DNA from 2 places in the Micromonospora sp. L32 genome. Region 1 is predicted to be linked to the other one. Evidence: riboswitches for the same ligand, from Rfam matches in the RefSeq annotation. Region 1 holds a riboswitch; the other holds the start of a gene.
What was found. A riboswitch is a leader RNA that binds a small molecule or an ion and turns the genes downstream of it on or off. The one in region 1 is predicted to bind ZMP and ZTP.
Positions count from the first base shown of each region.

Region 2: it holds a riboswitch for ZMP and ZTP, as region 1 does, so the genes downstream of both, ACTMTB_RS25845 (bifunctional 5,10-methylenetetrahydrofolate dehydrogenase/5,10-methenyltetrahydrofolate cyclohydrolase) here and ACTMTB_RS25540 (glycine hydroxymethyltransferase) in region 1, are expected to answer to the same signal.

Region 1 covers NZ_JBQHDD010000010.1:223,618-242,249, forward strand. Annotated here, with positions in the region: gene ACTMTB_RS25520 (NAD(P)H-hydrate dehydratase) at 1-88, shown strand, start outside; gene ACTMTB_RS25525 (S8 family peptidase) at 234-1,718, shown strand; gene ACTMTB_RS25530 (hemerythrin domain-containing protein) at 1,833-2,333, shown strand; gene ACTMTB_RS25535 (metallophosphoesterase family protein) at 2,381-3,250, opposite strand; ZMP/ZTP riboswitch at 3,416-3,505, shown strand; gene ACTMTB_RS25540 (glycine hydroxymethyltransferase) at 3,524-4,960, shown strand; gene araB (ribulokinase) at 5,136-6,791, opposite strand; gene ACTMTB_RS25550 (hypothetical protein) at 6,858-7,118, opposite strand; gene ACTMTB_RS25555 (PLP-dependent aminotransferase family protein) at 7,180-8,499, opposite strand; gene ACTMTB_RS25560 (alpha-hydroxy acid oxidase) at 8,503-9,651, opposite strand; partial or broken gene ACTMTB_RS25565 (alpha/beta hydrolase) at 9,773-10,693, opposite strand; gene ACTMTB_RS25570 (cytochrome P450) at 10,702-11,919, opposite strand; gene ACTMTB_RS25575 (SGNH/GDSL hydrolase family protein) at 11,982-13,271, opposite strand; gene ACTMTB_RS25580 (class I adenylate-forming enzyme family protein) at 13,631-15,190, shown strand; gene ACTMTB_RS25585 (MFS transporter) at 15,187-16,461, shown strand; gene ACTMTB_RS25590 (SpvB/TcaC N-terminal domain-containing protein) at 16,580-18,632, shown strand, end outside.
Region 2 covers NZ_JBQHDD010000011.1:32,932-45,652, forward strand. Annotated here, with positions in the region: gene gcvP (aminomethyl-transferring glycine dehydrogenase) at 1-958, shown strand, start outside; gene ACTMTB_RS25795 (DUF5999 family protein) at 1,081-1,281, opposite strand; gene ACTMTB_RS25800 (chorismate-binding protein) at 1,405-2,613, shown strand; gene ACTMTB_RS25805 (ABC transporter permease) at 2,966-3,778, opposite strand; gene ACTMTB_RS25810 (ATP-binding cassette domain-containing protein) at 3,775-4,734, opposite strand; gene ACTMTB_RS25815 (TetR/AcrR family transcriptional regulator) at 4,808-5,563, shown strand; gene def (peptide deformylase) at 5,611-6,120, shown strand; gene ACTMTB_RS25825 (VWA domain-containing protein) at 6,169-7,743, opposite strand; gene ACTMTB_RS25830 (GNAT family N-acetyltransferase) at 7,838-8,665, opposite strand; gene ACTMTB_RS25835 (sulfite exporter TauE/SafE family protein) at 8,681-9,454, opposite strand; gene ACTMTB_RS25840 (endonuclease/exonuclease/phosphatase family protein) at 9,650-10,429, shown strand; gene ACTMTB_RS25845 (bifunctional 5,10-methylenetetrahydrofolate dehydrogenase/5,10-methenyltetrahydrofolate cyclohydrolase) at 10,471-11,340, opposite strand; ZMP/ZTP riboswitch at 11,375-11,450, opposite strand; gene ACTMTB_RS25850 (cellulose binding domain-containing protein) at 11,626-12,714, shown strand.

The DNA.
Region 1 (18,632 bases):
CCAGCGGCTGGTCCCCCGGTTCGGACGGATCGGCTTCCTCGCCCGCGAGCTGCTGGACGAAATCCCGCACACCCTGGCCACCGTATGACGGTCAGCGACCGACCGAACGGATGTGTGTAACGACACACTCCGCTCCTACGCTGTTGGTTCGGAAGCGGGCATCCCGCCCTCTTCCCGCCGGCCGCTCCCCACCAGGGGGCGCACCCGGCTGAAAACAGCCCCTGGGAGTCTGTGTGAAGAACCTTCGTCGCAAGACACTGGCTGCCGCGTCCGCCGTGACCCTCGGTGTCGGCCTCGCCGTCACCGGCGGGCTGGCCCCGGCGGCGGCCGCCGGCCCGGACACCACGTTCCTGGTCCTGGCCCCGCAGGGCGCCACCACCGGGAAGGCGGCGGCCCGCGTGGCCGCGGCCAACGGCACCGTGGTGGCCACGTACGACCAGATCGGCGTGCTCGTCGTCCGCTCGACCAACCCCGACTTCGTCACCGACGTGGCGGGCGCGGGCGTCGAGTCGGTGGCGTCCACCGCCGGCCTGGGCACCGCTCTCGAAGAGAGCGAGACCGTGGAGGTTTCCGCGGCCGAGGCGGCGAGCAGCACCGCCGACCCGACCGGGGAGCCCCTCTTCGGTCAGCAGTGGGACATGCCGATGATCGGCCTCCCGCAGGCCCACGCCGTCAACGCCGGCAGCGCCGACGTGGTGGTGGGCGTGCTGGACAGCGGCATCTCCTCCAGCCACGAGGATCTGAAGGACCAGATCGCCAAGGACAAGAGTGCGTCCTGCCTCGGCGGCACGGTGGACACGGCCGAGGCGGCCTGGAACCCGACGACCTCCGACCACGGCACCCACGTGGCCGGCACCATCGGCGCCGCCGTCAACCGCAAGGGCGTGGCCGGCATCGCGCCGGGCGTGAAGCTCGCCGCGGTGAAGGTGGTCAACGACGACGGCTACATCTTCCCGGAGGCCGCGGTCTGCGGGTTCATGTGGGCCGCCGAGCACGGCATGGAGCTGACCAACAACAGCTACTACATCGACCCGTGGGAGCTGAACTGCCGCAACGACGCACGCCAGCGTCCGGTGTGGCAGGCGGTCCAGCGGGCCATCCGTTACTCGCAGAGCAAGGGCGTGCTCAACGTGGCGTCCGCGGGTAACTCCAACTACGACCTCGCGCACAAGCTCGACGACTTCGGCAGCCCGAACAACGGGACGCCGGAGGAGCGCGAGGACCTCACCAACGCCTGCCTCGACCTGCCGGCCGAGGTGCCGGGTGTGGTGACCGTCTCGGCGGTCGGCCGGACCGGGGCGAAGAGCTTCTACTCCTCGTACGGCCAGGGTGTCATCGACGTGACGGCGCCGGGTGGCGACACCCGCTACCGCACGCAGGGTGTCACGCCGACCTCCACCGACGGGATTCTGTCGACCACCTTCAACACGGCGACGAAGACCAACGGCTACGGCTACAAGCAGGGCACCTCGATGTCCGGCCCGCACGCCACCGGCGTGGCGGCGCTGGCGGCGTCGGCGCACCCGGGCATGAGCCCGGGTCAGCTGGCGGCGTTCCTGGAGCGTACGTCGGTGGCGCAGTCCTGCCCGGAGGGCGTCTACAACCCGGCTCCGCTGCACCCGGCCGGCCCGCACGCCTACGACGCGACCTGCTCCGGCGGCGAGCGCAACGGCTTCTACGGCGCCGGCATGGTCAACGCGTACAACGCGGTGAAGTAGCAACACGGCACGACTAGTGATGGGGCCCGGCGGACACGCCGGGCCCCATCCGTTTTCGCAGCTCACCCTCGGGGTACCGGGGCAGACGTCAGTCGGAAACAAGGAGGTCTGCCGGTGTCCACCGATGCCATCGTCCTGCTCAAAGAGGACCACAAGGAGATGCGCCGACTCTTCAAGGAGTTCCAGAAGGCCGAGGAGGGTCCGGCCAGCAAGCGCCAGCAGCTGGTGAACCAGATCCTCGAAGCCCTGACGGTGCACACCTACCTGGAGAACGAGGTGATGTACCCGGAGGTCCGCAAGCTCCTGCCCGACCTGGAGGACGACATCCTCGAGTCGTACGAGGAGCACCACGTCGCCGACCTGCTCTGCGCGGAGCTGGCCGCGATGGACGCCTCCGACGAGCGCTTCGTCGCCAAGACCACGGTGCTGATCGAGAACGTCGAGCACCACGTCGAGGAGGAGGAGCAGGAGTGGTTCCCGAAGGTGCGCGAGGCCCTCGGCCGCAACCAGCTCCAGGAGATCGGTGAGCGGATGATCGCGATGCGCAAGGACGCGCCGCGTACCCCCACCGCCCCCAAGGCGATCAAGAAGGCCGTCGACGCGGTGACCGCCTGAGCGCTATCCCGCACGGGGTCCGGCCGTCGGCCGGGCCCCGGCGCGCGTCACCAGGCGGTCGGCGGCACCCCGTCCGGCGCCGGCAGGATCTGCCGCACCCGCCCCGGAGGTACGCCCCGGCGCCGCCACTCCCGGGGGTAGCCCACCGAGACCTCCTCGAAGCGGACCCCGTCGTGCCAGGTGGTCCGGGGGATGTGCAGGTGCCCGTAGACCACGGCGACGGCGTCGAAGCGGCGGTGCCAGTCGGCGGTGGCCTCGGTGCCGCACCACTGGGCGAAGATCGGGTAGCGCAGCACCCGGGTCGGTTCCCGCACCAGCGGCCAGTGGTTGACCAGCACGGTCGGCAGGGCCGGATCGCGGTCGGCGAGGCGGCGGGCGGTCTCGGCGACCCGGGCCGCGCACCACTCGTGGCGGCTCGGGTACGGGTCGGGGTGCAGCAGGAACTCGTCGGTGCAGACGATTCCCGTCCGGTACGCCTCGGCCAGGGCGGCCTCGCGGGTGTCGAAGCCCTCCGGCCGCCAGCTGTAGTCGTAGAGCAGGAACAGCGGCGCCACCAGCACCGGCCCGCCCGGCCCCCGCCACACCGGGTACGGGTCCTCCGGGGTGAACACGCCCAGCTCCCGGCACCGGCGTACCAGGTGCTGGTAGCGGGCCACGCCCCGCAGGGTGACCGGGTCGCCCCGCGGGGTCCAGAGCTCGTGGTTGCCCGGCGCCCACACCACCGTGTCGAACCGCTCGGCCAGCAGGCCCAGCGCCCACTCGACGTCGGCGGCGGTGTCGCCCACGTCCCCGGCGACGATCAGCCAGTCACGGGGCGAGGCCGGGCGCAACGCCTCGACCAGCGCCCGGTTCTCCGCGTACCCGACGTGCAGGTCGCTGATGGCGACCAGGCTGCCGCCGGCGTCCTCGGATGGCATCCGCCGATCGTACGCAGAGCGCGCCGCGGGCGTGGGGCCGCGCGGCGGCGGGCGCGTCAGTCCGCCGAGCCCGGCTCGGCCATCTTCCGGTGCTGCTCCTACTTGAGCCGGTCCACCCCGTCCGGCGAGGTCGGGCGGGCCCCGCCGGCGCGACCCGGTAGGATCGGCGCGGGCCGTGACTGGCGCGTGGGGATGGAGCACCATCGGGAAGCGGTCCCGTCATGAGGACGCACGCCGAGCGCCTGGGCCTTCCGCACGTCTGTAGGAGGTCGCATGTCGCTGAACGCCGAATCCACCGCATTCCGCAGCGCGCTCGAGGTGATCCGCGCCGTCGAGCCCCGGGTGGCCGACGCCATCGGCGCCGAGCTGGCCGACCAGCGCGAGTCGCTCAAGCTCATCGCCAGCGAGAACTACGCCTCCCCGGCCACCCTGCTGGCCATGGGCAACTGGTTCAGCGACAAGTACGCCGAGGGCACCGTCGGCCGCCGCTTCTACGCCGGCTGCCAGAACGTGGACACCGTCGAGGCGCTCGCCGCCGAGCACGCCCGGGAGCTGTTCGGCGCCGCGCACGCGTACGTGCAGCCGCACTCCGGCATCGACGCAAACCTGGTGGCGTTCTGGGCGATCCTGGCCGATCGGGTGGAGTCCCCGGCGTTGAAGAAGGCCCAGGTACGCCAGGTCAACGACCTCACCGAGGCGGACTGGTTCGCGCTGCGCCGCGAGCTGGGCAACCAGCGGATGCTCGGCATGTCGCTGGACGCCGGCGGCCACCTCACCCACGGCTTCCGGCCGAACATCTCCGGCAAGATGTTCGACCAGCGCAGCTACGGCACCGACCCGGCCACCGGCCTGATCGACTACGACCGGGTGGCCGAGGCGGCTCGGGAGTTCAAGCCGCTGATCCTGGTCGCCGGCTACTCGGCGTACCCGCGGAAGGTGAACTTCCGGATCATGCGGGAGATCGCCGACTCGGTCGGCGCCACCTTCATGGTCGACATGGCGCACTTCGCCGGCCTGGTCGCGGGCAAGGTCTTCACCGGCGACTTCGACCCGGTGCCGCACGCGCACATCGTCACCACCACCACCCACAAGTCGCTGCGCGGCCCGCGCGGCGGCATGGTCCTCTGCGGTCCGGAGCTGGCCGACCAGGTGGACCGGGGCTGCCCGATGGTGCTCGGCGGTCCGCTGCCGCACGTGATGGCAGCCAAGGCCGTCGCCCTGGCCGAGGCTCGCCGCCCCGACTTCACCGACTACGCCCAGCGCATCGTCGACAACGCCCAGGCGCTCGCCGAGGGCCTGGTGCGCCGGGGTACGAAGCTGGTCACCGGCGGCACCGACAACCACCTGGTGCTGCTCGACGTCTCCGGCTACGGCCTGACCGGCCGGCAGGCCGAGCAGGCGCTGCTGGACTCGGGCATCGTCACCAACCGCAACGCGGTCCCGCAGGACCCGAACGGCGCCTGGTACACCTCGGGCATCCGGATCGGCACCCCGGCGCTGACCACCCGGGGCCTCGGCGTCGCCGAGATGGACGCCACCGCCGAGCTGATCCACACCGTGCTCAGCCAGACGCAGGCCGGCAGCAACCCCGACGGCACCCCGTCGAAGGCCAAGTACGTCCTCGACCCGGCGCTGGCCGACAAGATCAGCAAGCAGGCCAACGAGCTGCTGACCGGCTTCCCCCTCTACCCCGCCGTCGACCTGGGCTGACCCCACCCTCACCCCCCGACGCCCCGCCCGGCCCCGCCCGGCGGGGCGTCGCCGTCCCTCCCCTTTCCCCCGCACCCCCGGTGATCAAGAAGTTTCGGTCACGGGAATGCGCTCTCCCCGACGCAAACCTCTTGATCACCGAGGTCGCCCGCGGGGTGCGCGGGCCGGGGCCGGGTCAGGGGGTGTGGTGGGCGCGGTTGCGGAGGGCGCGGAGGCGGTGCAGGACGTCGGTGCCGCCCCGGCCGAAGTGGTCGTGCAGGGCCCGGTACTCGGCGTACAGCTCGTCGTAGGCGGCGGCGCGGGCCGGGTCCGGGTGGAACGTCTCGCGGTGCGGCGCACCCATCGCCTCCGACGCGGTCGACACGTCCGGGTACGCCCCGCCGGCCACCGCCGCGTGGATGGCCGCGCCCAGCGCCGCCGGCTGCGCCGCGTCCAGCACGTGCAGCGGCCGGCCCAGCACGTCGGCGTAGATCCGCAGCAGCAGCCGGTTGGCGGTGAGGCCACCGGCGGCGGTCAGCTCGCGCACCGGCACCCCGGCGGCGGTGAACGCCTCGACCACGGTCCGCGCCCCGAAGGCGGTCGCCTCCAGCAGCGCCCGCCAGATCTCCTCTGGGCGGGTGGCCAGGGTCAGCCCGACCAGCACCCCGCTCAGCTCGTGGTCCATCAGCACCGAGCGGTTGCCGCTGTGCCAGTCCAGCGCGAGCAGACCGTGCCCGCCGACCGGCTGCTCGGCGGCGAGCGAGTCCAGCAGCTCGTACGGGCTGACGCCCCGCCGCCGCGCCTGTTCGGCGTACGACGCGGGCAGCGCCCGGTCGACGTACCAGGCGAAGATGTCGCCCACCCCGCTCTGCCCGGCCTCGTACCCCCAACTGCCGGCGCTCACCCCGCCGTCGACCACCCCGCACACGCCGGGCACCTCGTGGCAGTCGTCCGCGTTCATGATCAGGCAGGTGGAGGTGCCCAGCACCGCGAGCATCCGCCCGGGCGCGACGCAGCGGGCGGCCGCCGCGGTGACGTGCGCGTCGATGGCGCCGACCGCCACCGGCGTTCCCTCCGGCAGGCCGGTCCAGCCGGCCGCCTCGGCGGTGAGCGTCCCCGCCCGGGCGCCCAGCGCGGCCAGCGGCCCGTCGACCTTGGCCAGCAGCCCGGGCAGCGCCGGGTGCAGCGCGGCGAGGAACTCCGGGGACGGCTCGCGGCCGTCCTGGCGCAGCCCCTTGAAGCCGGCGGCGGAGACGTTGCGGGTTTCCCGCCCGCAGAGCCGCCACACGATCCAGTCGGCGGCCTCGATCCAGCGTTCCGCGGCGTCGAAGACCTCCGGGTCGGCCTCCAGCAGCTCCAGCGCCTTGGCCAGCTGCCACTCGGCCGAGACCCGGCCGCCGTAGCGGCCCAGCCAGGTCTCGCCGCGTTCCCGGGCGACGGCGTTGATCCGGTCGGCCTGGGACTGGGCGGCGTGGTGCTTCCACAGCTTGGGCCAGGCGTGCGGCCGGTCCCGCAGCCCGGGCAGCGTGCAGAGCGGGGTGCCGTCGGCGAGCGTCGGCAGCACGGTGCAGGAGGTGGCGTCCACGCCGATACCGACCACGTCGCGCGGGTCGACCCCGGCGGCGGCCAGCGCGGCGGGCACCGCGACGCGCAGCACGTCGAGGTGGTCCTCGGGGTCCTGCAGCGCCCAGTCCGGCGGCAGCGGGACGCCGGCGGGCAGCCGTTCGGTCAGCACTCCGTGCCGGTACGGGTGCACCGCGCTGCCCAGCTCGGCGCCGTCGTCGACGGCGACCACCACCGCCCGGCCGGACAGCGTGCCGAAGTCCACGCCGACGGCGTACCGCTGCCTCATCCTCGCCCTCCGTCCCCGCCGGCGGACCCTCCCGCGCCGGAAGGTCACGCTAGCAACAGGGCGGGATCAGGGGATCGGACGCTTCAGGTGGTAGCGGTGCACCTCGGTGCTGCCCTGCACGTTGTTCACGTCCTCGCCGGCGGAGACCAGCTCCCAGCCCTCCCGGCCGGCGCGGTTGAGGTGCGCGATCGCGGTGTCGCCGTACGCCGTGATGTCGGTGCGCGACCCGTCCGGGCCGTACCAGACGAACGAGACATGGAAATTGCGTCCCTGCCCCTGGTAGCGGCGGACCAGCAGGGCATACTCCCAAGCGACCATGGCGTCCATTATGGCCGCTCGATGGGGAGCCGACGGCCACCGGGGGTGGCGGATCGGCGACGGTGCGGTGTCATCCGGTGGGCAGCGGCGCGCGGTCGAGTTCGTCGGCCACCAGCGCGGCGAGCCGGTCCAGGCCGAGGTCGATCTGGTCCGGGGTGACCGCGCTGACCGACAGGCGCAGCGCGTTGACCGGCGCGCCGTCGTCGTAGAAGTGCGCCATCGGGGTCCACAGCACCCCGTAGCGCTCCGCCGAGCGGCGCAGCAGCGCGTCGTCGACCGGGAACGGCACGGTGACCACCGCGAAGAACCCGCCGGCCGGCGCGTTCCAGCGCACCGGCGAGGGGCCTGGGAACCGGCGGGCCAGGCCGGCGAGCAGGTGGCGCAGGTTGCGGGCGTACGCCGCCCGTTGGCGCAGGTTGGCGGTGACCAGCGAGCAGTCGTGTTCCAGCAGCGCCCCGCCGATGATCGCCTGGGCCAGCGGCGAGGTGTTCACGGTGACCATGCTCTTGATCTTGGCGAGCTGGTCGGCGAGGAGCCCGCCGGCGCCGTCGCGGCCGGCGACCCGCTGGTCGGCGACCACGTACCCGACCCGCGCGCCGGGCAGCACCGTCTTGGCGAACGAGCCGAGGTAGACCACCCGACGCCGGGTGTCCAGTGCCTTGAGGGTGGGCAGCCGGCCCTGCTCGCCGGCCGGGAAGAGGCCGTACGGGTTGTCCTCGATCAGCAGCAGCTCCTCCTCGGCGGCCAGGTCGAGCAGTCGCCGCCGATCCTCCAGGCTGACGCTGGCGCCGGAGGGGTTGGCGAAGTCCGGCATCACGTAGCAGGCCCGGGGCCGCAGTCCCTCGGCGCGGGCCCGGCGCACCTGGTCGCGCAGGTCGGCCAGGTCCACGCCGGCCGGGCCGCCGGCCACCGGCCGCACCGGCAGGTCCAGCAGGCGGGCCGCGCCGGTCAGCCCGACGTACGTCGGGGCCACCGCGAGCAGCACGTCCCGGGGCCCGGCGCGCAGCGCGCGCAGCACCAGGAACATCGCCTCCTGGCAGCCCACCGTGACGACGACCGCCTCGGGATCGACGTGGACGCCCTCGTCGACGGCGAGGTTGCGGGCGACCAGCTGATGGACGACGCCCTTGGTCCGGCCGTACTGGAACAAGGTGCGCCGCGCCTGCTCGGGGCCCTGCCCGAGGTCCTCGACGAGGTGCCGGCGGAACCGGTCCAGCCAGCGGCGCGGCGCGTCGTCGTCGAAGAACTCCTCGCACGGGCGGCCGGCGGCCAGCGACACCGCGTCCGGCCAGTGCTGGGCCACCTCGTTGAGGAAGTTCATCGAGGTCAACGCCGGGTCGTCGACGGCCGGGTGCAACGAGGCGAGGTCCAGGTCCACTGGTTCGTCCACGGCTCAACCTCCGGTCAGGGTACGCAGGTCGCGGGCCGCCGCCGGGTCGGCGCAGCCGGCGAGGGTGAGCGCGTCGCGCAGTTCGGTGGCGAGCAGCGCCAGCGCCGTCTCCGCGCCGGCCCGCCCGCCGGCCGCGAGGGCCCAGAGCATCGGCCGGCCCAGCAGCACCCCGGTCGCGCCGAGGGCGAGCGCGCGCAGCACGTCGGTGCCGCTGCGGACGCCGCTGTCCAGCAGCACCTCGGCGCGGCCGTCGACGGCGGCGACCACCTCGGGCAGCACGGTGGCGGTGGCGGGGGCGCCGTCGAGCTGCCGGCCGCCGTGGTTGGAGACCACCACGGCGTCCGCGCCGACCTGCACCGCCCGCACCGCGTCGCGCGGGTCGAGGATGCCCTTGACCAGCAGGGGCAGCGGGGTACGGTCCCGCAGCCAGTCGAGGTCGGCCCAGGTCAGCGCCGGGGCGAAGACCGCGCCGGTGTGCGCGGCGATCGCCGACACCCCGGGCGTGCCGGTGTGGGCGAGGTCGTCCCGGCCGCCGGGCAGGTTCGCGGCGGTGACGTCCGGCGGCAGCGCGAAGGCGTTGCGCACGTCGCGCCGCCGGCGGCCGAGCACCGGCACGTCGACGGTCACCATCAGCGCGGCGCAGCCGGCGGTGTGGGCCCGGTCCAGCAGGTCGGCGACCAGTCCCCGGTCGCGCAGCCAGTACAGCTGGAACCAGATTGGCCCGTCGCCGGCGGCGGTGACCTCCTCGATCGTGGTGCTGCTCAACGTGCTGAGCGCGTAGGGCACCCCGGCCGCGCCGGCGGCCGCCGCCAGCGCCGACTCGCCGTCGGGGTGCAGCAGCCGCTGGTACGCCATCGGCGCGACCGCCACCGGCATCGCCTGCTCCCGGCCCAGCAGCGTCGCCGCAGTGCGGGGATCGTCCACCCCGGTGAGCATCCGGGGCAGCACGGCGACCCGGTCGAGGGCGGCCCGGTTGGCGGCGAGGGTGGTCTCGGCGCCGCTGCCGCCGTCGACGTAGTCCCAGACACCCGGCGGCACCGCCGCCCGGGCCAGCTCGGCGAAGTCCCCCAGGCAGACCGGTGGTCGGTCGTCGGTGGGGCACGTCGGGGCGGGCCGGGGCGCCGGCAGGTCGGAGCGCACCGGGTCAGCCATCGGCCGGCCCACCCGTTCCCCGCGCGGCACCGGCGGCGAGGTCACGGGCCGACCCGCCGCCGGCGGCCGGGTCGGTGTCCGGCCGCGTGTCGTCGGTTGGCGATCCCGCGCCGGCCAGCGCGAAGCGGTCCCGCAGGAACGCGGCGGCCTCGTCCTGCGCCCGCCGGCCGGCGTCGAAGACGCCGGGCATCGCGAAGAACCCGTGGATCATCCCGCGATACCGGCTGAGCGTGACCGGCACGCCCGCCTCGCGCAGCCGCTCGGCGTACCGCTCCCCCTCCTGGCGCAGCGGGTCGTACTCGGCGGTGACGACCAGGGCCGGCGGAAGGCCGGTGAGGTCGGCGGCGAGCAGCGGGGAGGCGAGCGGGTCCGCCGCGTCGGCCGGGTCGGGCAGGTAGTGCCGCCGGTACCAGTCGACGGAGTGCCGGTTGAACAGCAGCGGGTCCTCGTCGCCGGCCGGGGCACGGTCGGCCCGCTGGTCGGTGTTCGGATAGACCAGCAGCTGCCCGGCGAGCCGGGGGCCGGTGGCGCGGGCCAGCAGGGTCACCGCCGCCGCCAGGTTGCCGCCGGCGCTGTCGCCGCCGACCACGAGGCGTTCCGGGTCCGCCCCGAACTCCTCGGCGTGGGCGGCGATCCACGCGGTCGCGGCGTGGCAGTCGTGCACCGCGGCGGGGAACGGATGCTCGGGGGCGAGCCGGTAGCCGACCGTGACGACCTGGCCGCCGGAGGCGTTGACCAGCCGGCGGCAGATGCCGTCGGCGGTGTCCACGCTGCCCAGCGTCCAGCCGCCGCCGAAGAAGTACAGCAGGGTGGGCAGCGGGCCGGCGCCGGCCGGCCGGTACACCCGTACCGGAAGGTCGCCGGCCGGGCCGGGAACGTGGGTGTCGCGTACCTCGTGGACCGGCTCGACGTCGCCGCCGCCGGCGCGGATCGCGGCGAGGTCGGCGGCGCGGGCCTCGGCGAGGGTCTGGGTGTACAGCGGCGGCGTGCCGGCCGCGGCCCGCGCGGCCCGGTACGCCACCACCTGGGGGTCGAGGGGCATGTCGTCTCCTATCCGCCGGTCGAGACGAAGAGCTTGTCGATGCCGCGCAGGAAGAGGCTCCCGCTGTAGGTCGGTGTCCGGGTGACCGTCAGCCGCGGGAAGCGGGCCAGCAGCCGGGGCAGGGCGAGCCGCCCCTCCAGCCGGGACACCGCGGCGCCGAGGCAGAAGTGCGGGCCGACGCCGAAGGCGAGCGAGGGCGGCCCGTCCCGGCGCGGGTCGAACCGGTCGGGGTCGGGGAAGCGGGCCGGGTCGCGGTTGGCGGCGGCGATCATCAGCAGGACGTTCTCGTCCCGCCGGACCGGTACGCCGCCGAGTTCGGTGTCGCGGGGCGCGGCCCGGGCCAGGAAGTGCACCGGGCACTCCAGCCGCAGCACCTCGTCCACGCAGCCCCGGGCGAGCGCGTCGTCGCCGGGCAGCGCCGCGACGACGTCGGGATGCGCGAGCAGCAGCGGCAGGCCGTTGCTGAACAGGTAGACGGTGGTCACGAAGCTGGCGTTGAAGAGCACGATCAGGTTGCTGATCAGCTCCTCCTCGGTCAGCGCCACGTCGCCGGCGTCCACCGCCTCGACCAGCCCGCTGATCAGGTCCTCGCTGGGCCGCGCGCGGCGGTGCGCGATCAGGTCCCGGTAGTAGTCGCGCAGCTCCTCGGCGGCCTGGTTGGCCTGGGCGAGGCGCTGCGGGGTCTTCCCGGCCACGTCCAGGAACTCGTCGATCCAGTCGACCCGCTGCCGGTACCAGGACAGGTCGGACTCGGGCAGGCCGATGAACTCGGCCATCACCAGCGCCGGCGCGGGGTACGCGAAGTCGGCCACGAAGTCCGTCTCGGTGCCGTCGGCGCCCGCCTCGGCCATCCGGTCCAGCAGCGTGTCGACGACCCGGACGATCACCGGTTCGAGGGCGCCCAGCCGGCGCGGGGTGAACGTCTTGGCGAAGACCGCGCGCATCCGGGTGTGGTCCGGCGGGTTGACGAACATCATCGAAGAGTTGAAGGTGCGCAGGATCTCCTGCTCCTGCCAGCCGGGCGGGGCCTGCTTGTACCACTGCGGGTCGCGCAGCACCTGGCTGACCAGGTCGTACCCGACGGCGACGGTGCTGATCGTGCTGTGCTCGGCGCGGCTCGGCACGGTGCTGATCGGACCGTGCCCGTGCAGGGCCGCGTACCACGGATAGGGGTTCTGCCGACCCTGCTCGCTGTAGAGGCCGGTCAGGATCTCGTCGACGTCCACGCTGCTGCTTCCTCCCCAGGATGGACGGTGGGGCGGCGGGTCACCCCGCCGCCCCACCGGTGTCACAGTCCGAGCAGTCGTAGCGGTACGGCGTCCGCCATCGCCTGGTTGCCGGCGTCGTTCGGGTGGATGTGGTCACCCGAGTCGTACGCGGGCAGCAGCCGGCCCGGCTGCGCCGGGTCGCGGAGCACCGCGTCGAAGTCGAGCACCCCGTCGAACTCGTGGGCGCCCGCACCGCGCAGCCAACTGTTGACCGCCTGCCGGGTGGCGTCCTTCTCGGGCGTCCACACCCCCGGGTTCCCGTGCCCCTCGTACGGGGTCAGGGTGGCCGCCAGGCTGCGCAGGCCGCGCGCCTTGACCTGCTGGTTGACCTGCCGCAGCGCGGCGATGATCTGCTCCGCGGAGTCGCCGGACATCCAGATGTCGTTGATGCCCAGGTGGGTGACGACGGTCTTCACCCCGGTCTGCGGGAAGACGTCCTCGTTGAGCCGGGCCAGGGCGTTCGGCCCCAGCTCGTTATAGCCGGGGAAGCCACCGGCGCCCGGCTCCGGGCCCTCGTGGTTGAGCCGGTTGCCGGCGAGGCTGAGATTGAGCACGCCGGGGGTGCGCACCTCGGGCCGGGCGTCGACGAGCCGGTCGGCGAGCAGGTCGGGCCAGCGCTTGTTGGCGTTGACCGTGCTGCCGTTGCCGTCGCCGATGGAGTCGCCGAGGACGACGATCGAGCCCGGGGTGTGCCGGCGCTCGACGTCCAGCCCGGAGAGGAACATCCAGCAGCAGTTGGGCCGGATGGTGAAGCCGGCGCCGTCGGCCGCGGTGGTCAGGTCGGTGGCGCCGATGAAGTTGGTGACCTTGGACTGGCCGTGGAAGGTGACCGGCCCGGTGAGCACCGGGAAGTGCAGGGTGACGACGAGGTCCTCCTGCTCCCGCACGGCGACGTCGAGCGGGTCGCTGAGCAGCTCGGCGCCCTTGTTGATGGTGGCCGAGGTGGCTCCGCCGAAGGTCAGCTCGCGCAGGGTGGCCGCGTCGATGTCGGACCGGTCGTCGGGGGTGCCGGTGTTCGGCCGGGCGACGGTGGCGTGGCCGACCTTGACTGCCTGGTCGCCGTAGAGGTTGGTCAGTCGCACGCGCAGCCGGTCGCCGCCGACGCTGGTGTGCACGATCATGCGGATGCTCTGGTTGTTGAGGCCGGTGTTGGTCAGGCCGACGGTGTTGCCGCGGGTGACCGCCGCGGCCCAGCTGCCCGCCCACTCGGCCCGCCCGTGCCGGGCGGTGTCGGTGTCGGTGTCGGACGGGCCGGCGCTGGCCACCACCGCCGGGGTGGCCACGACCAGCAGGGTGGCCGCGGAAGCTATGACGTGCCATCTCTTCGGGGTCGACATGGAACCTCCATCGTTGGCAGCCCGGAGTCGGCGTCCATGATCGGCACCGCCCGGACGATGGTCCAGAAACCTAGCCGCTGGCGCTGACGGGCGTCAATCAACCCGATCGACGTGATCAAATGTCCGGCGGGAGGCGCCGAACACCGTTCGGCTCTGTCCGGTCAGGACGTCCCGCCCCTAGGCTCGTAACCCGGCGGCGGTGCGGTCGCCATGCCGCGCACCCGTCGCGTCCCGGGCTCTGACCTGCCCGGATGCCATTGTCTGCCGGTCGCCGCGACGCGTCCCACCGGGCAGGTCGCGCCGGCCGCCACGCATCGACTGGGGGCTGTGCGATGACCGATCGACCGACCAGCTACGTGCACCAGGCGTTGGAGTTGTTCGCCGGTTTCGGCGACCGGGAGGCGCTGGTCGGCGACGGCCGGCGGCTCAGCTACACCGAGGTCGCCGACGAGGTGCGCGGGCTGGCCGGCGCGCTCGCCGCGCACGGCGTACGGCCCGGCGCGGCGGTGCTGGTGATGCTCGGCAACGCCGTCGAGGGGCCGCTGCTCCAGCTCGCGCTGCACCTGCTGGGCTGCCGGACGATGTGGATCGCCCCGGTCACCTCGCGCCGGGAGATCGACGAGTTCGTCCGGCTGGCCCGTCCCGACGTCTTCGTGCACGACGCCCGGGCCACCGATGGCCTCGGCGTCCAGATCGCCGCCTCGCTGCCCGGGGTGCCGGTGCTGCGCCTCGGCGCCGAGCTCACCCCCGGCGCCCCGGTCGAACTGCCCGACGCCGCACCCGCGCCGGAGTCGTTCCTGCAGACCAGCGGCACCACCGGCACGCCCAAGCTGGTGCACCACCGGGAGAGCTTCTACCGGCAGATCCTCGCCCTGGCCGCCGACTTCCGGGCCGCCGGGTTCCCGCTGCTGCGGCACCTGTCGCACTCGCCGATGTGGCTGGCCAGCGGGCAGATCACCACGCTGTTCAACCTCTTCACCGGTGGCGTGCTCTTCCTGCGCCAGCAGTGGGACCCGGTGGCGTTCATCGGCACCGTGGAGCAGGAGGGGATCAACTCCACCTTCGTCACCCCGCCGATGCTCTACCAGGTGCTCGACCACCCGGCCCTGGACGGCGCCGACTTCTCCGCCATGTTCATGTTCAACGTGGGCGCCGGGCCCGCCGCGCCGGCCCGGCTGCGGCAGGCGATCGCGCGCTTCGGCCCGGTCCTGCGCATCGTGTACGGCCTCAGCGAGGCCGTCGTGATCACCGCGCTGCCCGGCCTGACCGAGGACCCGGCCCACCCGGAGCGGCTGCGCTCCTGCGGCAAGCCGTACGGGGACGTGGCGATCGAGATCCGCGACGCCGACGGGCGGGTGCTGCCCCCGGGCGCCGACGGCGAGGTGTGGGTGCGCACCAACCTCAGCTTCGCCGGCTACCACGGCCAGCCGGAGCTGACCGCCGAGACGCTGGTCGACGGCTGGGTCCGGACCCGCGACATCGGCCACCTCGACGACGAGGGCTACCTCTACCTGGTCGACCGGTTGCAGGACCGGATCCTCACCCGGCAGCGCAGCTGGCCGATCTACTCCCGCCCGATCGAGGACGTCCTCGCCGGGCACCCCGAGGTACGCGCCGCCGCGGTGATCGGCGTACCCGACCCGGTCGCCGGCGAGCTGCCCCACGCGTACGTGGTGCGCGCGCCGCGGGCCACGGTGACCGGCGACGAGCTGATCGCGTTGGTGACCGCCGAGCTGAGCGAGACCTGGGCGCCCGGCGGGGTGGAGTTCCTCGACGCACTGCCGCTCAACCGCTCGGCCAAGGTGGACAAGCTGGCCCTGCGGGCCCGGCACGCCGCCACGCGGCCACCGGCGCCGGAGGCCACCGGAGCGGGGATCGGCAGCCCGGCGTGAAGCCGCGGCGGGAGCTGACCGTCCTGGTCGCCGCCGACCTGATCTCCAACCTGGGCAGCCGGATCTCGGTGGTGGCGATCCCCTGGCTGGTGCTGGAGACCACCGGCAGCCCGACGAAGATGGGCCTCGTCGCGGCGGCGGAGACCTTGCCGTACATGCTCTCCAGCGCGCTGGCCACGCCCTGGGCCGACCGGTTCGGGGTGCGCCGTACCTCGATCGTCGCGGACGCCGCGAGCGCGGTGGCGATGGCCGTGGTGGCGCTGGCGCCCTGGCTGGGGTTCGGCGCGCTGGTCGCGCTGGTCGCGGTCGCCGGCGGGCTGCGCGGCATCGGCGACCGGGTCAAGCACGTGATGTTCCGTCCGGCCGCGCAGCGCGCCGGGGTGCCGCTCATCCGGCTCACCTCGGCCTACGACGGGCTGGTGCGCGGGGTGACGCTCTTCGGCGCGGTGCTCGGCGGGCTGCTGATCGCCTGGGTCGGGGTGACGTGGGCGATCTGGATCGACGCGGCGACCTTCGCGGTCTGCGCGCTGCTGATCGGCGTCCTCGTGCACCCGCCGGCACCCACCGAGCCGGCGCCCCGGGAGCGCTACCTGCGGGCGCTGCGCGGCGGCTTCCGCTACCTGCGCACCGACCGGATGCTGCTGACGATGCTGGTGGTGGTCTCCGCGCTGAACATGTTCGCCAACGCCAGCGTGGCGGTCTACATCCCGCTCTGGGTGGCCGAGGTGTTCGGCGACCCGGCCGGCTTCGGCCTGGTGCTGGGGGTCTTCGCCGGCGGCGCGCTGCTGGGCAACGTGCTCTTCACCGCCGCCGGGCCGCGGCTGCCGCGGCAGCTGACCTTCGCGGTGGGCGCGGCGGCCAGCGGTACGCCCCGGCTGCTGGCGCTCGCGCTCAGCGACGAGCTGGTGGTGGTGCTCACCGTGACGTTCCTGTCCGGGATGGCGATCGCGACGGTGAACCCGCTGCTGGGCGCGGCGCTCTACGAGCGGGTCCCGGAGGCGTTGCAGACCCGGGTGATCGGCATCTCCGGCTCGCTGGCCTTCCTGGGGCTGCCCGTCGGCGCGCTGCTGGGCGGCTGGTCGGCGGCGGCGCTCGGGCTGATCCCGGCGCTGTGGGTGATGTCGGCGGCCTGCCTGGTGCTGACGGTGGCCCCGCTGCTGGTCGGCGGGCTGCTCCCGGGGGCCCGGGAACCTCGGCCCGCGGTGCCGCGCGGAGCCGGATCCGGGGCGGGCGTGCCGGCAAGGGAAGCCGCAGCGCCTCACGCTGAGTAGACGTTACATCTACTATCCGACAGTTTAAATGCTGCGATGGCCAATGTCGCCCGGCGCTGAGACCTGTCGATACTGCGTGAGCCCTCGTCCCACGTGTGCCGCCGAAGGGGTCTCGACCATGTGGCATCCTCCCCTCCCCGGGTTCCGCCTCCACGCTCTGACCAGCCGATGGACCAGGCTGCTGGCCGTCCTCGCGGTGCTCGCCCTCGTCACCTCCGGACTGTCCGCCTCGGTGGCGCGCCCCAGACCGGACCGCACCAGCACCCAGTCGGCGACCACGCCCGGCCCGGCCTGCGGCGAGAGCGCCGGCACCGCGGCGATGACCAACGTGGCGGCGACCCTGCCGGACTACCAGCAGGTGGTCGCGCCCGGGATCGCCGCCACCGTCTCGTACGGCGGGGCGAAGCTGGCCATCGGGCCGAAGGCGGTCCGGCTGCCGACCGGGATCGGCGTCACCGTCCTGCCGAAGGGGCTGACCCCGAAGCTGGACAGCGGCATGACCAACGTGACGGGCAAGACGAAGGGGGGTGGCTACCGGTTCACCCCGCACCCGCAGCAGTTCGCCGCCTCGATCCAGGTCACGCTGCCGTACGACCCGGCGCTGCTCACCGAGGAGTTCACCGCGCAGGACATCTACACGTACTTCTTCGACGACGTGCAGACCTGCTGGCAGGTCCTGGAGCGGGTGTCGGTGGACGAGGTCAACCACACCGTCACCTCGCTGACCGACCACTTCACCGACATGATCAACGCGACCGTGACGGTGCCGGAGCACCCGGAGGGCGTGCAGTTCAACCCCAACCAGATCAAGGGCATCCAGGCCGCCGACCCCGGCTCCGGGATCAACCTGATCGCCCCGCCGTCGGCGAACAACCAGGGCGAGAACCACCTGGCGTACCCGATCCAGGTGCCGCCGGGCCGGCAGGGCCTGACCCCGCAGCTCGGGCTCTCCTACAGCTCCTCCTCCGGCAACGGCTGGACCGGCGTGGGCTGGGACCTCTCGGTGCCCAGCATCTCTGTGGACACCCGGTGGGGCGTGCCCCGGTACGCCGGTGCGACCGAGACCGAGACGTACCTGCTCAACGGCGAACAGCTCACCCCGGTGGCGCACCGGGGCGCGCCGGTGGCCCGCAGCGCCGAAAAGGTCTTCCACACCCGGATCGAGGGCAGCTTCGCGCGGATCGTCCGGCACGGCACGAACCCGAAGAACTACACCTGGGAGGTCACCGACAAGAACGGCATCCACTGGCACTACGGCGCGGTGGCGGGTGCCGACGGGCCGGCCACCGACGCCAGCCTGGCCGACGACGCGGGCAACGTCTTCCTCTGGTCGGTCCGCGAGGTGCGCGACCCGCGCGGCAACTTCATGCGCTACCACTACGCCAAGGTGGCCGACACCGGCCTGGCCGGCGGCAGCGTGCCCGGCCGCAACCTCTACGTCGACAAGATCACCTACACGGGCCAGGGCACCAGCGAGGGCCGGTACGCGGTCAGCTTCGACCGGGACCGCGAGCGGGGCGAGGCGCTGCGCGTCGACACCTCCATCGACGCCCGGGGCGGCTTCAAGCGGGTCACCGCGGACCTGCTCCGCGAGGTGAAGGTCACCCTCGACGACAGCCTGATCCGCCGCTACGAGTTCACCTACAAGCGGGGCGCGTTCGCCAAGACGCTGCTCGACGCGGTGATCCAGTACGACGCCGACGGCCACGAGTTCAACCGGCACCGGTTCAGCTACCACGACGACATCCGCGACTCCGCCGGGCAGTACCAGGCGTTCCGGGCGCAGCCGTGGACCTCGCCCGGTGACGGGCTCAGCAGCGCGGCGCTGAACCTCACCCCGGAGCAGGCCGGCAACGCCAGCGCGCTGAACGCCAACACCAACACCAGCGGCGGCGGCCACCTGTACGTCGGCGTGGGCAGCTCGCCGAGCAAGTCCGGCTCGGTCGGCGTGAAGGTCGGCTTCAGCCACGGCAGCGACAAGGGGCTGCTGGCGCTGGTGGACGTCGACGGCGACTCGCTGCCCGACAAGGTCTTCCGCGACGGCGGGTCGGTGAAGTACCGCAAGAACCTCTCCGGCCCGACCGGTGAGGCGACGTTCGCCGCCCAGGCGCAGCCGCTGAACCTGCCGGGGATCATGGGCGAGTCCAGCAACACGCTGACCCTGGGCGTGG
Region 2 (12,721 bases), on a different contig from region 1:
CAAGCACCGGGACGCCCTGGCGGCGATCATGGTGACGTACCCGTCGACGCACGGCGTGTACGAGACGGGCATCGCGTCGCTGTGCGCGAAGGTGCACGACGCCGGCGGTCAGGTGTACGTCGACGGGGCGAACCTCAACGCCCTGGTCGGGTTCGCCAAGCCCGGCAAGTTCGGGGCGGACGTGTCACACCTGAACCTGCACAAGACGTTCTGCATCCCGCACGGCGGTGGCGGCCCGGGGGTGGGTCCGGTGGCGGTGCGGGCGCACCTGGCGCCGTTCCTGCCCGGCGACCCGCTGGGCGCGCACAGCGAGGGCCGGCCGGCGATCTCGGCGGCCCGGTACGGCTCGGCGGGCATCCTGCCGATCCCGTGGGCGTACCTGCGGATGATGGGCGCCGAGGGGCTGACCCGGGCGACCGGGGTGGCGGTGCTGGCGGCGAACTACGTGGCGGCGCGGCTGCGGAACCACTTCCCGGTGCTGTACGCCGGTAACAAGGGCCTGGTGGCGCACGAGTGCATCCTGGACCTGCGGCCGCTGACGAAGACGACCGGGGTGAGCGTGGACGACGTGGCCAAGCGGCTGATCGACTACGGCTTCCACGCGCCGACGATGTCGTTCCCGGTGGCGGGGACGCTGATGGTGGAGCCGACCGAGAGCGAGGACCTGGCCGAGCTGGACCGGTTCTGCGAGGCGATGATCGCCATCCGCGCGGAGATCGACAAGGTGGGCGCCGGGGAGTGGCCGGCGGGGGACAACCCGCTCGCCAACGCCCCGCACACTGCGGCGATGGTCGCCGGGGACTCGTGGCCGCACCCGTATCCGCGGTCGGTGGGGGCGTACCCGGCCGGGGTGGACCGGGCGGGCAAGTACTGGCCGCCGGTGCGGCGGATCGACGGGGCGTACGGCGATCGGAACCTGGTCTGCTCGTGCCCGGCGCCGGAGGCCTTCGAGGAGTGACCCGTACGCTGCGCCGGGGCGGACGTCGTGCCGCCCCGGCCGGCGGGTCCTGGGGAGGGCGGTCCCGGGCCGGGGACTAGCCTGGTGCTGTTGACCTGCTCCTGTGACGGAGCGTGGTCGACTCAGGCGACGAGAGCGTGGCGGGCGGGCCCGCGGTGCGGGGCGATGGTGCTGCCGTCGGGGAGCAGTTCGCCGGTGTCCTCGAAGACGATGACACCGTTGCAGAGCAGGCTCCAGCCCTGCTCACGGAAGCAGGCGATGACGCGGGCGGCTTCGCGGTCGGTCGCCTCGGCGGAGGGGCAGGTGGGTTGGTGCTGGCACATCGGGTTCTCCGGACTGTGGGGGCACTGTGTCATGGTTCACATGACCAGTGACGCACAGTACCAAGGTCGAGCGCGCGGAATCGAGCAGGCATCCGTCATGTTCCCCGGAAATCCACTGAACGGATGAGGAAGAATGGGCCGACCGGTGTGGAAACGCTCCCAACACCGCTGATCGACGTACCCGGCGCGCCGCCCTCGTGCCGCGGCGTGCTCGTCGAGCGCGCCCGGTACGAGTGGCGCCCTGCCGATGGCGGCGACCCGGCGGCGCTGGCCGAGCAGTTCCTCGCCGCGCACGGGCTCGACCTGACCGACCTGGCCCGGCCCGCCACCCACCAGCCGACCGGCGTCTGCGGCGCCGCCCTGTACGTCTCCGCCGCCGGCGGCGCCCGCATGATCGGCGCCGCAGCCGGTGCGCCCACCCCCGCGCCGGCCCTGCCGGAGCTGGCCGTGGTCGTTTACGGTCACCACCCGTCCCCGACCGCACCGCCCACCCCGGCGCGCGCCGGCCGGCCCGGCCCCGGCTGGTGGCTGGGCGACTGGCGGGAGAGCTGGACCCCCGGGCAGCACGCCGACGCCGTCACCGCGGTCCGCGCCGCCATCGCCCGCGGCGACGTGTACCAGGTCAACGTCGTCGGGCACGCCGCCGCCCGCTACCTCGGCGACCCGCGCCCGGCCCTGTCCCGCCTCGGCGCGCTGCCCGGCGCCCGCTACGGCGGCACCCTGCACGGCGACGGCTGGGCGATCGGCTGCGCCTCCCCGGAGACCCTGGTCGAGGTGACCGACGGTCGGGTGATCACCCGACCGATCAAGGGCACCCGCCCGGCCACCGCCGCCGGACGCCGCGAACTGCTCGCCTCGGCCAAGGAACGCGCCGAACACGTCATGATCGTCGACCTGGAACGCAACGACCTGGCCCGGGTGGCGCGCACCGGGTCGGTGCGGGTGGACGAGCTCTTCGCGGTGCGCCGCTGGTGCGACCTGTGGCAGGCCGAGTCGACCGTGTCCGCGGCGGTGGCCGACGGGCTGGGCCTGGCCGACCTGCTGCGCGCGACCTGCCCCGGCGGGTCGGTCACCGGCGCGCCGAAGCTCGCCGCCCTGGCCCGGATCGCCGCCCTGGAACCCGTCGGGCGCGGCGCCAGCATGGGCGCGCTGGGCTGGGTCGGCCCGGGCCGCCTCGACCTGGGCCTGACCATCCGCACCGTGGCCGCCGACGCCGACCGGCTGCACGTCTGGGCCGGCGGGGGCATCACCTGGGACAGCGACCCGGACGCCGAGGTCGCCGAGGCGGCGGCGAAGGCCGCCCCGGTACGCGCCCTGCTCGCCACCGGCTGACCGCACTCCGTTGCGCGCGCCCGCGGACACGGCTGCCGTCGCCGGCCAAGGGGGCATTCCGCACGCTGTGGACCTGATGACGTAAGCGACTCACGCCGACGTCCCGACCAGGGTGATCCGTTGGCGTCATCAGCTCGACAGCGTCCCGCACGGCTCCTCACACCTCGCGGGGCCCACACCGGCGTGCTCTGTCAGGACCTGGGCCACTGGGCCGTCCGGCGTGCCCGGCAGCGGACCCGCATGGTCGACAGCGCCCGGCGCGGCGGGTACGGGCCGGAGCGGCAGTGGCGGTGGATGAGGCGAGGTCCACGCGGAGCGGGAGGGGGATGGTCGGTCCCGGTCACGGCGGCGCTCACCGGCTCAGGTTCCGGTAGCGGCGCACGGCCAGCGGTGCGCAGACGATGATCAGCAGCAGCGGCCAGGCGACCGCCAGGGCGACGGCGTGCTGCGCGGCGAAGGACTCGCCGCCCCAGCCGGGGTTGCCGAACAGTTCCCGGCAGGCCGCCGCGGTGGCCGAGAGCGGGTTCCACCGGGCGACGGCGGCCAGCCAGCCAGGCATGGTGTCCGGGGCGACGAAGACGTTGGAGGCGAAGCCCAGCGGCCAGACCAGGATCTGCAGGACCGCCACCGACTCCGGCGCGCGCAGCAGCAGCGCCAGGTGGATGCCGAGGACGATCATCGCGGCGCGCAGCAGCAGCAGGAGCCCGACGGCGGCGAGGGCGCGGCCGGCGCCGAGGTGCCACTGCCAGCCGACCAGCGCGCCACAGCCGAGCATGACGGCCAGCGCGACGACGGCGTGCAGCAGGTCGGCGACGGCCCGCCCGGTGACCACCGCGGAGCGGGCCAGCGGCAGGGAGCGGAACCGGTCGGTGACGCCGCGGGCGGCGTCGGTGGCCACCGCCGTGTAGGTGGTCTCCACCCCGAAGAGCATGGTCATGGCGAACATGCCGGGCAGCAGGAACTCCTTGTAGTCACCGCCGCCGGGCACCACCATCGCCCCGCCGAGCAGGTAGCCGAACATCAGCACCAGCAGCACGGGGAAGAGCAGGGCGACGATCACCGGGCCGGGTTGCCGCGCCCAGTGGGCCAGGGCCCGCCCGGTCAGGGTGGCCGCGTCGGTGAGCGCCCAGCGGGCCCGGTGCAGCGCCACGGTCGGCGTGGTCACGCCCTTACCTCCTCGGTGTCGGCGGTGAGGTGCAGGAACACCTCGTCGAGGGTGGGTCGGCGCACGGCCACGTCGGCGGCCTCCAGCCGTCCGTCGGCCAGGGCGCGCAGCACGGCGGCGAGGGTGTTCACCCGGTCGGTGGTGGTGACGCTGACCCGCAGTTCGTCCGGGGCGACGCGGGGTGCGGTGGCGGCGGCCGCGCCGATGACCTCGGCGGCGCGAGCCAGGTCGCCGGGGTGGTGCAGCACCACGTCGACCCGGTCGCCGCCGAGGGTGGACTTGAGTTCGTCGGGGCTGCCGGCGGCGATGATGCGGCCGTGGTCGACGACCCTGATCGTGTTGGCCAACTGGTCGGCCTCCTCCAGGTACTGGGTGGTGAGCAGGACGGTGGTGCCGGCGGCGACGAGCGCGCGGACGGCGTCGCGGACGTCGCCGCGGGCGCGCGGGTCGAGGCCGGTGGTGGGTTCGTCGAGGAACAGCACGGGCGGGTCGAGGATCAGCGCGGCGGCCAGGTCCAGCCGGCGGCGCATCCCCCCGGAGTACGCCCCGACCGGCTTGTCGCCGACGTCGGCGAGGCCGAAGCGGGCCAGCAGTTCGTCGGCGCGGGCGCGGGCCCGGGCGGGGGAGAGGTGGTGCAGCCGGCCGAAGAGCACCAGGTTCTGCCGGCCGCCGAGCACCTCGTCGACGGAGGTCTGCTGGCCGACCAGGCCGATGTGGGCGCGGACCCGGTCGGGGTGCTGGCGCACGTCGTGGCCGGCGACCCGGGCGGTGCCGGCGTCGGCGCGCAGCAGGGTGGTCAGGATCCGCACCAGGGTGGTCTTGCCGGCGCCGTTGGGCCCGAGGATCGCGCAGACCGTGCCGCCGGCCACGGTCAGGTCGACCCCGGCGAGGGCCTCGGTGTCGCCGTAGTGCTTGCGCAGGCCTTCGGCCTCGATGACCGGTCCGTCGCGTCGCATGGGCACGCCCCTCTCCCCGTTGCCGTGCGCCGTACCGTACACCATACGGTACGAGGGTCGGTAGGGTGGCGGCATGAGCGTCGAGTACAGCGGCACCGGGGACCCCGCGCGCAGCCTCGCCCTGCTCTGGCGCACCAGCGAGAAGGCCAGCCGCCGCGGCGGCGACCTGAGCGTGGACCGGATCGTGCGGGCGGCCATCGAGGTGGCCGACACCGAGGGACTGGCCGCGCTCTCCATGCGCCGGGTCGCCGAGCGCCTGGGAGTGGGCACCATGTCGCTCTACACCCACGTGCCCGGCAAGGGCGAACTGCTCGACGTCATGCTCGACACCGTCTACGGCGAGACCGCCCGCCCCGCCGAGGTCCCCGGCGGCTGGCGCGGCCGGCTGGAGCAGATCGCCCGGGAGAACTGGGCGCTCTACCTGCGCCACCCCTGGCTGCTGCAGGTCGCCACCACCCGCCCACCCCTGGGCCCCAACGTCACCGCCAAGTACGAGTACGAACTGCGCGCGGTCGAGGGCATCGGCCTGACCGACCTGGAGATGGACGCCGTGGTCACCCTCGTCGACGGGTACGTCCACGGCGCGGTGCGCGGCGCGGTGGAGGCCGCCCAGGCGGCGCAGCGCACCGGCATGACCGACGAGCAGTGGTGGCGGGCGCACGCGCCGTACCTGGAGAAGGTGATGGACCCGCGGCGGTTCCCCACCGCCGCCCGGGTGGGCACCGCCGCCGGGCAGGAGTACCAGGCGGCAGGCGACCCCATGCGGGCCTTCGAGTTCGGCCTGGCGCGCATCCTCGACGGCGTCGCCGTCCTGGTCGGCGAGCGCTGACCGGGGTGCGCCACCGCCGGCCGTGACGCACCGATAGCCTTTCCGGCATGACCGTACGCCCCATCAGGATCATCGGTGATCCCGTCCTGCGCACCGCCTGCGAGCCGGTGACCAGCTTCGACGCCGAGTTGCAGCAACTGGTCGACGACCTGATGGACACCCTGCTGGGCGCGCCCGGCCGGGCCGGCGTGGCCGCGCCGCAGATCGGGGTGAGCGCGCAGGTGTTCGTCTACGACGCCGACGGCCACCGCGGGCACATGATCAACCCGCGCATCGAACTGTCCGACGAGTCGCAGGACGACGAGGAGGGCTGCCTGTCCATCCCCGGGCTGTACTTCCCGACCCGGCGGGCGATGCACGCCACCGTGCACGGCTTCGACCGGCACGGCGAGCCGCTGACCATCTCCGGCAGCGGCTTCCTGGCCCGCGCGTTGCAGCACGAGACCGACCACCTGCGCGGCCGCCTCTACGTCGACACCCTGTCCGGGGACGTACGCCGCCGGGCGTTGCGGGAGATCCGCGCCGGCCGGTTCGACTCGCCCAGTCGGCACCGCTGACGAGGCGGGGGCGGCCGACGGCCGCCCCCGCACCCGATCAGCCGCAGGTCACTTCGGCGGCGGGGCCACCAGGCAGATCGCCGTGGAACTGTTGCCGACGTTGTCCACGCCGGTGATCACCGCGTCGCCGCGCAGCGTCACCTTGTAGTCGACGTCGCCGGTGCCGTCCTTGACCCGGGACTGGGCACCCGGCGCCTGCACCAGCTTGATCTTGGTGCCGGCGGGGAACGGACCGAACTTCACCGTCGGGTCGGCGCTGTCACCGATGTAGACGTCCACCGCCGTGTCGACGATGTCGGTCGAGGTGAGCTGGTAGAACCCGTCCGGGTTGTACGAGCCGGGGATGTTGTCCCCGCTCGGGTTGTTCGTCGGCACGCACGCCGTGTCCGGCGCGGTGGTGTCGACCACCCGCATCGTCGCGGTGTCACTGCCGGTGTTGCCGGCCGCGTCGGTGGCGGTGCAGGTCACCGTGGTGGCGCCGAGCGGGAAGGTGCTGCCCGACGGTGGCACGCACTTCGGCGTGAGCGGCCCGTCGACGTTGTCGGTCGCCGAGGCCGGGTAGTTGATGACCGCGCCGGCGGGGCTGGTCGCCTCGACGGTCCGGTCGTCCACGACCACCACCGGCGGGGTGACGTCGTTGACCGTGACGCTGATCTGCTCGACGAACGCCGGCCCACCGGAGAGCCCGTTGAGCAGGAAGTCCACCGTGCAGTGCAGGGTGGCGCCCTGCGGGGCGTTCCCGGCCACCGCGATGGTCTCGGCGAACGGCACGTTCGTGCCGCTCTGCTGGGTACGCGAGGCCGCGTCGAAGGTGACGGTCAGCCCCGGATCGCAGGACGTCACCGTCGGGGTGACGGTGACGTCGAGGTCCCGCAGGCCGCTGAGGATGGCGTCGGTGACCGTCTCCGGGGCGCTGCCGACCAACTGGCCGCCGGTCGCGGCGACCACCGCGCTGGCCTGCCCGCTGACGTCCAGGCCACCACCGCCACCGCTGACGCTGACCGCCAGCACCTTCGCCTCGTCGGCCTGCAGGGCCGCGGTGGCCTGCGCCAGGGTGTGCCCGGCGCTCGGGTCGTGGCTGGGGGCGTCGCCGACGAGCACCACGATCCGGCTACTGCCGGAGCGGTAGGCGATCCCGCCGTCGGAGACCTGGAACAGCCCGTTCACCCACGCCTCGGGGGTGTCCCCGCCGCCGCCGGCCGACAGCCCGTTGACCGCGTTCTGCAGCGCCGTCGCGTCGTCGGTGAGGTTCTGCCGGACCCGGAACAGCTCCGCGCCGTCGCCCTCGTCCCGGTAGGAGGCCACCGCGAACTGCGCGCTCGGCTGCACCGACCGCACGTTGTTGATGACCTGCTGGAGGTTGGCCTGCACGTCCCCGATGACGGTGCCCATACTGCCGGTCGTGTCGACCAGCAGGACCACGTCCGGCTTCGGCGGGATCGGCGGGGTGGCGACCACCTTGGCGATGTCGATGCTCGTGCCCGGATCGGCGTCGCGGTCCACGACCGCCGGGTCGACGCCCGGCGCCGCGAGCGCCGGCCCGCCCGCCACGGTCACCAGGGCCGCCACGGCGGCGGTGAGGACCGCCAACCGACTTCGACCCCGTACTGATGTCACTGCCATCTGTGCTCCTTCGGCTCCGCCGCGTCACGACACGGCCTCTGCCAGGAGACGCTAGGGGTCCGACGGGCAGCCGCCCGTCCGACACATGCCCAGGTCAGGGTCGGGTTGTTGACCCGGCGTGGCGGCTGGACATGCTGTCTGTCACCGCAGTCAGCGTGTACTCGCCGAAGTCGGCGACCCGGCTGAAGCCGAGCCGCCGGTAGAGCCGCACCGCGGCGACGTTGTCGGCCCTGACGTTGAGGGCGACGTGGTCGACCTCGCCGCGCAGCCGCCCGCACAGCGCGGCGACCACGGCGGCGGCCAGGCCCTGCCCGCGTACCCGGGGATGGGTGGTGACGTTGCCCAGCGCGGCCACCCGGTAGGTGGGCGACCAGACGTGCACCCCGGCCACCGCGACCAGCTCACCCGCCTGCCGGATCCCCACGTACTGGCCGGTGGCGAGCATCCGCGGATCGAACCAGTTGCCCGGATACGCCAACGCGTAGAGGGCGCGCAGGGCCGACAGGTCGGCCTCACCGAGCACCTCGCCCGCCGGGGTGACCGTGGCCAGCCGGGCCGGGTCGGTCAGCGCCATCCGCAGGTGCGCCCCGGCCGGGTCGACGGCGAACCAGCCGCCCAGCACCTCCTCCAAGCCGGGGGACAGGTGCGCGTACAGGCGGGCGGGCAGCATCGGCGCCAGGTCGGCCAGCAGCGCCGCCAGCTCCGGCAGGCCGTCCGGCCCGGCGAACGCGAGCAGCACCGGCGGTGTCACCCCGTGGTAGAGCAGCGCCACCTGGTCGCCACGACGGAACCACGACGTGTACGGCCAGAAGAAGTCGTCCAGATCGCCCAGCTGGTAGGCGTGCAGCACCGGATCGCGGCGCAGCAGCTCCGCCAGGGCGACGCGGTCGTGTTCGGCCCGTACCGGCATCGGGTCAGCCACCTCCCGTCACGGCGCTCAACCCGCCCGCCACTGGTCGTAGCCGAGCTTCGCCACCAGCGCCAACACCACCACCAGCAGCACGATCCGCACGAACCCGGCGCCCCGGCGCAACGCCATCCGCGCCCCCACCGCCGCCCCGGCGACGTTGCACACCGCCATCGCCGCCCCCAGCAGCCACCACACGTGACCCGTGGCCGCGAACACCACCAGCGCCCCCAGGTTCGTACCCGCGTTGACCACCTTCGCCATCGCCGAACCGTGCACGAAGTCCGCACCCACCAGCGCGGTGAACGCCACCACCAGGAACGTGCCCGTACCCGGGCCGATCAGACCGTCGTACAGGGCGATACCCACCCCGGCCACCGCCACCGCCGCGACCACCCGCAGCCGGGTCCGCCGCGCCGGCACCGCCACCACCCCCAACCGGGGACGGAACACCACGAACAACGCCACCGACACCAGCACCGCCAGCACCACCGGCCGGTACGCCCCCGCCGGCACCGCCCCCGCCAGCGCCGCCCCGACACCCGCGCAGCACACCGCCAGCCCCGCCGACGGCCCCGCCACCATCCAGTCGATCTTCGTACGCCGGGCGTACGTCACCGCCGCCGTCGACGTACCGAAGATCGCGGCCAGCTTGTTCGTGCCCAACGCCGTCGCCACCGGCACCCCCGGCGCGGCCACCAGCAGCGCCGGCAGCAGCAACAGACCACCACCACCGACCACCGCGTCGACCCAACCGGCCATCGCGGCCGCGGCGAGCAGGGTGGTCAGCGACAGGGAATCCACGGCCGGCCATTCTGCCCACCCGCCCCGACCCGCCGCGCCACCCTGTGGCCGACCTCACCGGCCGGCAACCCCCTCACCGACCGCGCCGACGGCGCAGCCACAGCCCCACCGAGGCCACCGCCACAAACACCAGCATCGAACAGAGCAACGCCTTGACCATCGGGCAACTGTGCCACGGCGACGTAGGGTGCAGGAGTGCGCCTGGCGACGTTCAACCTGCTGCACGGCCGCTCCCTGACCGACGGCCTGGTCGACCCCGACCGGCTCACCGCCGCGGTGCAGACCCTCGACGCCGACATCCTCGCCCTGCAGGAGGTCGACCGGGACCAGTCCCGCAGCGGCAACCTCGACCTCACCGCCATCGCCGCCCGCGCCCTCGACGCCCCCGAACACCGCTTCGCCGCCGCCGTCGTCGGCACCCCCGGCGAACAGTTCCGCCCCCTGCGCCACGACGACGACGGCCACGGCGAACCCTGCTACGGCGTCGGCCTGGTCAGCCGACACCCCGTCCGCTCCTGGCAGGTCACCCGGCTGCGCCCCGCCCCGGTACGGTCCCCGATCTACGTCCCCGGCCCCCGCGGCGGCCTCATCCTGCTGCGCGACGAACCCCGCGTCGTGCTCGCCGCGATCCTCGACACCCCGCACGGCCCACTCACCGTCGCCGCCACCCACCTGTCGTTCGTCCCCGGCTGGAACGCCCACCAGCTGCGCCGCGTCGTACGCGCGCTGCGCACCCTGCCCGCCCCGCGGATCCTGCTCGGCGACCTCAACCTCCCCGCCGGCGCGGCCCGACTGCTCAGCGGCTGGCGGCCGCTGGGCCGCCGCCCCACCTACCCGGCCGCCGCGCCCCGCGTGCAACTCGACCACATCCTCGCCGACCGGCACGGCCTGGACCGGCTACCCCCGGTCACCGCCGTCGACACACCCCTGTCGACGATCTCCGACCACCGGCCCCTCGTCGTCGACCTCGGCTGACCCGGCGACGACCCGACCCCGGCCCGGCCGCCGTCGCAGCCTCAGCCCTGCCCGACAGCCCGCTGCGCCGCCCGCACCGCGTTGCGGAACAACATCGCCACCGTCGTCGGACCCACCCCGCCGACCCGCGGCGTAATCGCCCCCGCCACCTCGGCACACGACTCGTCCACGTCCGGCAGCAACCGCCGCCCCTCGTAGCGCACCCCACCACCGACGACCGCCGCACCCGGGCGCACATGCTCCGGCCGCACGATCCCCGGCACCCCCGCCGCCGCCACCAGAATCTCCGCCCGCCGCGTGTACCGCGGCCAGTCCGCCACCCCGGTGTGCACCACCGTCACCGCCGCGTTCGCCGTCGGCCGCTTCTGCGCCAGCAGCATCGCCAACGGCCGCCCCAGCGTCGCCCCCCGACCCAGGACCACCACCTCACGACCCGACACCGGCACCCCGTGGTACGCCAGCAACGCCTCGATCCCCGCCGGCGTGCACGGCAACGGCCCCGGCAGACCCAACGCCAACCGGCCCATGTTCACCGGGTGCATGCCGTCGACGTCCTTGTCCGGGTCGAGGACGTCCAACGCCCGGTCGTAGTCCAGATGACCGGGGATCGGATGCTGCACCAGCACCCCGTGCACCCCCGCGTCGGCGTTGAAATCCGCCAGCACCCGGTGCAGATCCTGCTGAGAGGCCGACGCCGGCAGGTGCACGTGCGGCGACGCGAAACCCAACTCCGCCGCCTGACGCTGCTTGATCCGGATGTAGCCGGCGCTCGCGTCGTCGTCACCCACCAGCACCGTCGCCAGCGCCGGCGTCACCCCCGCCGCGCGCAACGCCGCCACCTGCTCGGCCACCTCGGTCAGGATCTTCTCCGCCACCGGCTTACCGGGCAGCAGCCGGGCCGTCGCAGTCACAGGGGAAGCGGAAACAGACATAGCTCACCTCGTCCGCGGAGGCCCAGGCGGTCGACCCCCGCGACGAGCTCCCCGATGGTTCCCCATCCCCGTGCCGCCAGTCGCGTCCACCCTCAGCCTGCCACACCACCGGCGCGGACCGCATCCGCCACCGCCCACCACCCCGGCAGCCAGACCAGCACCGCGTCCGCCCGCCCGCGCCGCACCCACCCGCACGGCGATGATCCTGTCAGGACAGGCACCCGCGCCCCAACGGCCACTCGCCACAACCCGTACAGTCTCGCCGTGATCGAGATCAGCGCCCAGGTTGACCTGTCGCACCCAAGCGACCGGGTCTGGCAGGCATTGACCAAGCCGCAGCTGCTCAGCCGCTGGTTCACCGAGACCGAGACGGTCACCCAGGCACCGCAGCGGCTGCTGCTGCACACCGCGGGGCTGCCCGGCTTCCACGCCGCCGTCGACGCCGAGGTGACCGACCAGCGGGCACCCGAGCTGCTCGTCCTGCAGTGCCAGGAAGGCGACCGCCGCACCCAGCTCACCTGCACCATCACCCGCACCGCCGAAGGCTGCCGACTGTCGGTGCAGGAAACCATGGAACACGGCACCTGGCCCGCCGAGGACCGCGACCACCGCGAGCGGTACTACCAGCAGACCCTGACCGGACGGCTCCCCGCCATCCTCGACTGGCTCGCCTTCCAGCAGGTCGACCTGCGCCGCGGCGAGGACCCGCCAACCGCCGAGCTGCCCGCCATCGCCCTGTCCGGCCGCGTACCCGCACCGGCCGACCGCCGACGCCGGCTGGCGATCATCGCGGCAGTCACCGCGGCGACCCTCGCCACCAGCGCGGCCCTCTGGGCCCTGCTGCCCGGCGACGCGGACCAGACCGCCGCACCGGCCCCGCTGCCCCCACCACCCACCGCCGGCGCCACCAACGACAGTGCCGCGCCCCGGACCACCCGCAGCTCCCGGCCCTCGTCCGCCGCCGCTCGCAGCACCCCGCGCCCCAGCCGGACCCCCACCGCCACCCCGTCGCGCACACTCACCTCCGCCGCCCCGAGCGCCGCCACCATGACCGCCCGCTACGAGACCACCGCCACCCGGCTCTTCGGCTACACAGGGCAGGTGGTGCTCGACAACCCGGACGGCCCCGCGGCGAAGAGCTGGACCCTCGTCGTCACCCTCGCCGAGGACGGCACCATCACCAACGCCCAGGGAGCCAACTGGCAGCAGGACGGTCAGGCCGTCACCTTCACCGGCGCACCCGTCCCGGCCGGACAGTCGCAGACCATCACCTTCGACGTCCGCAACCCGGACCCGCGCACCAAGGCACCCGAGGGCTGCACGATCGACGGCACCCCCTGCACCGGCCTGTGACCCGACG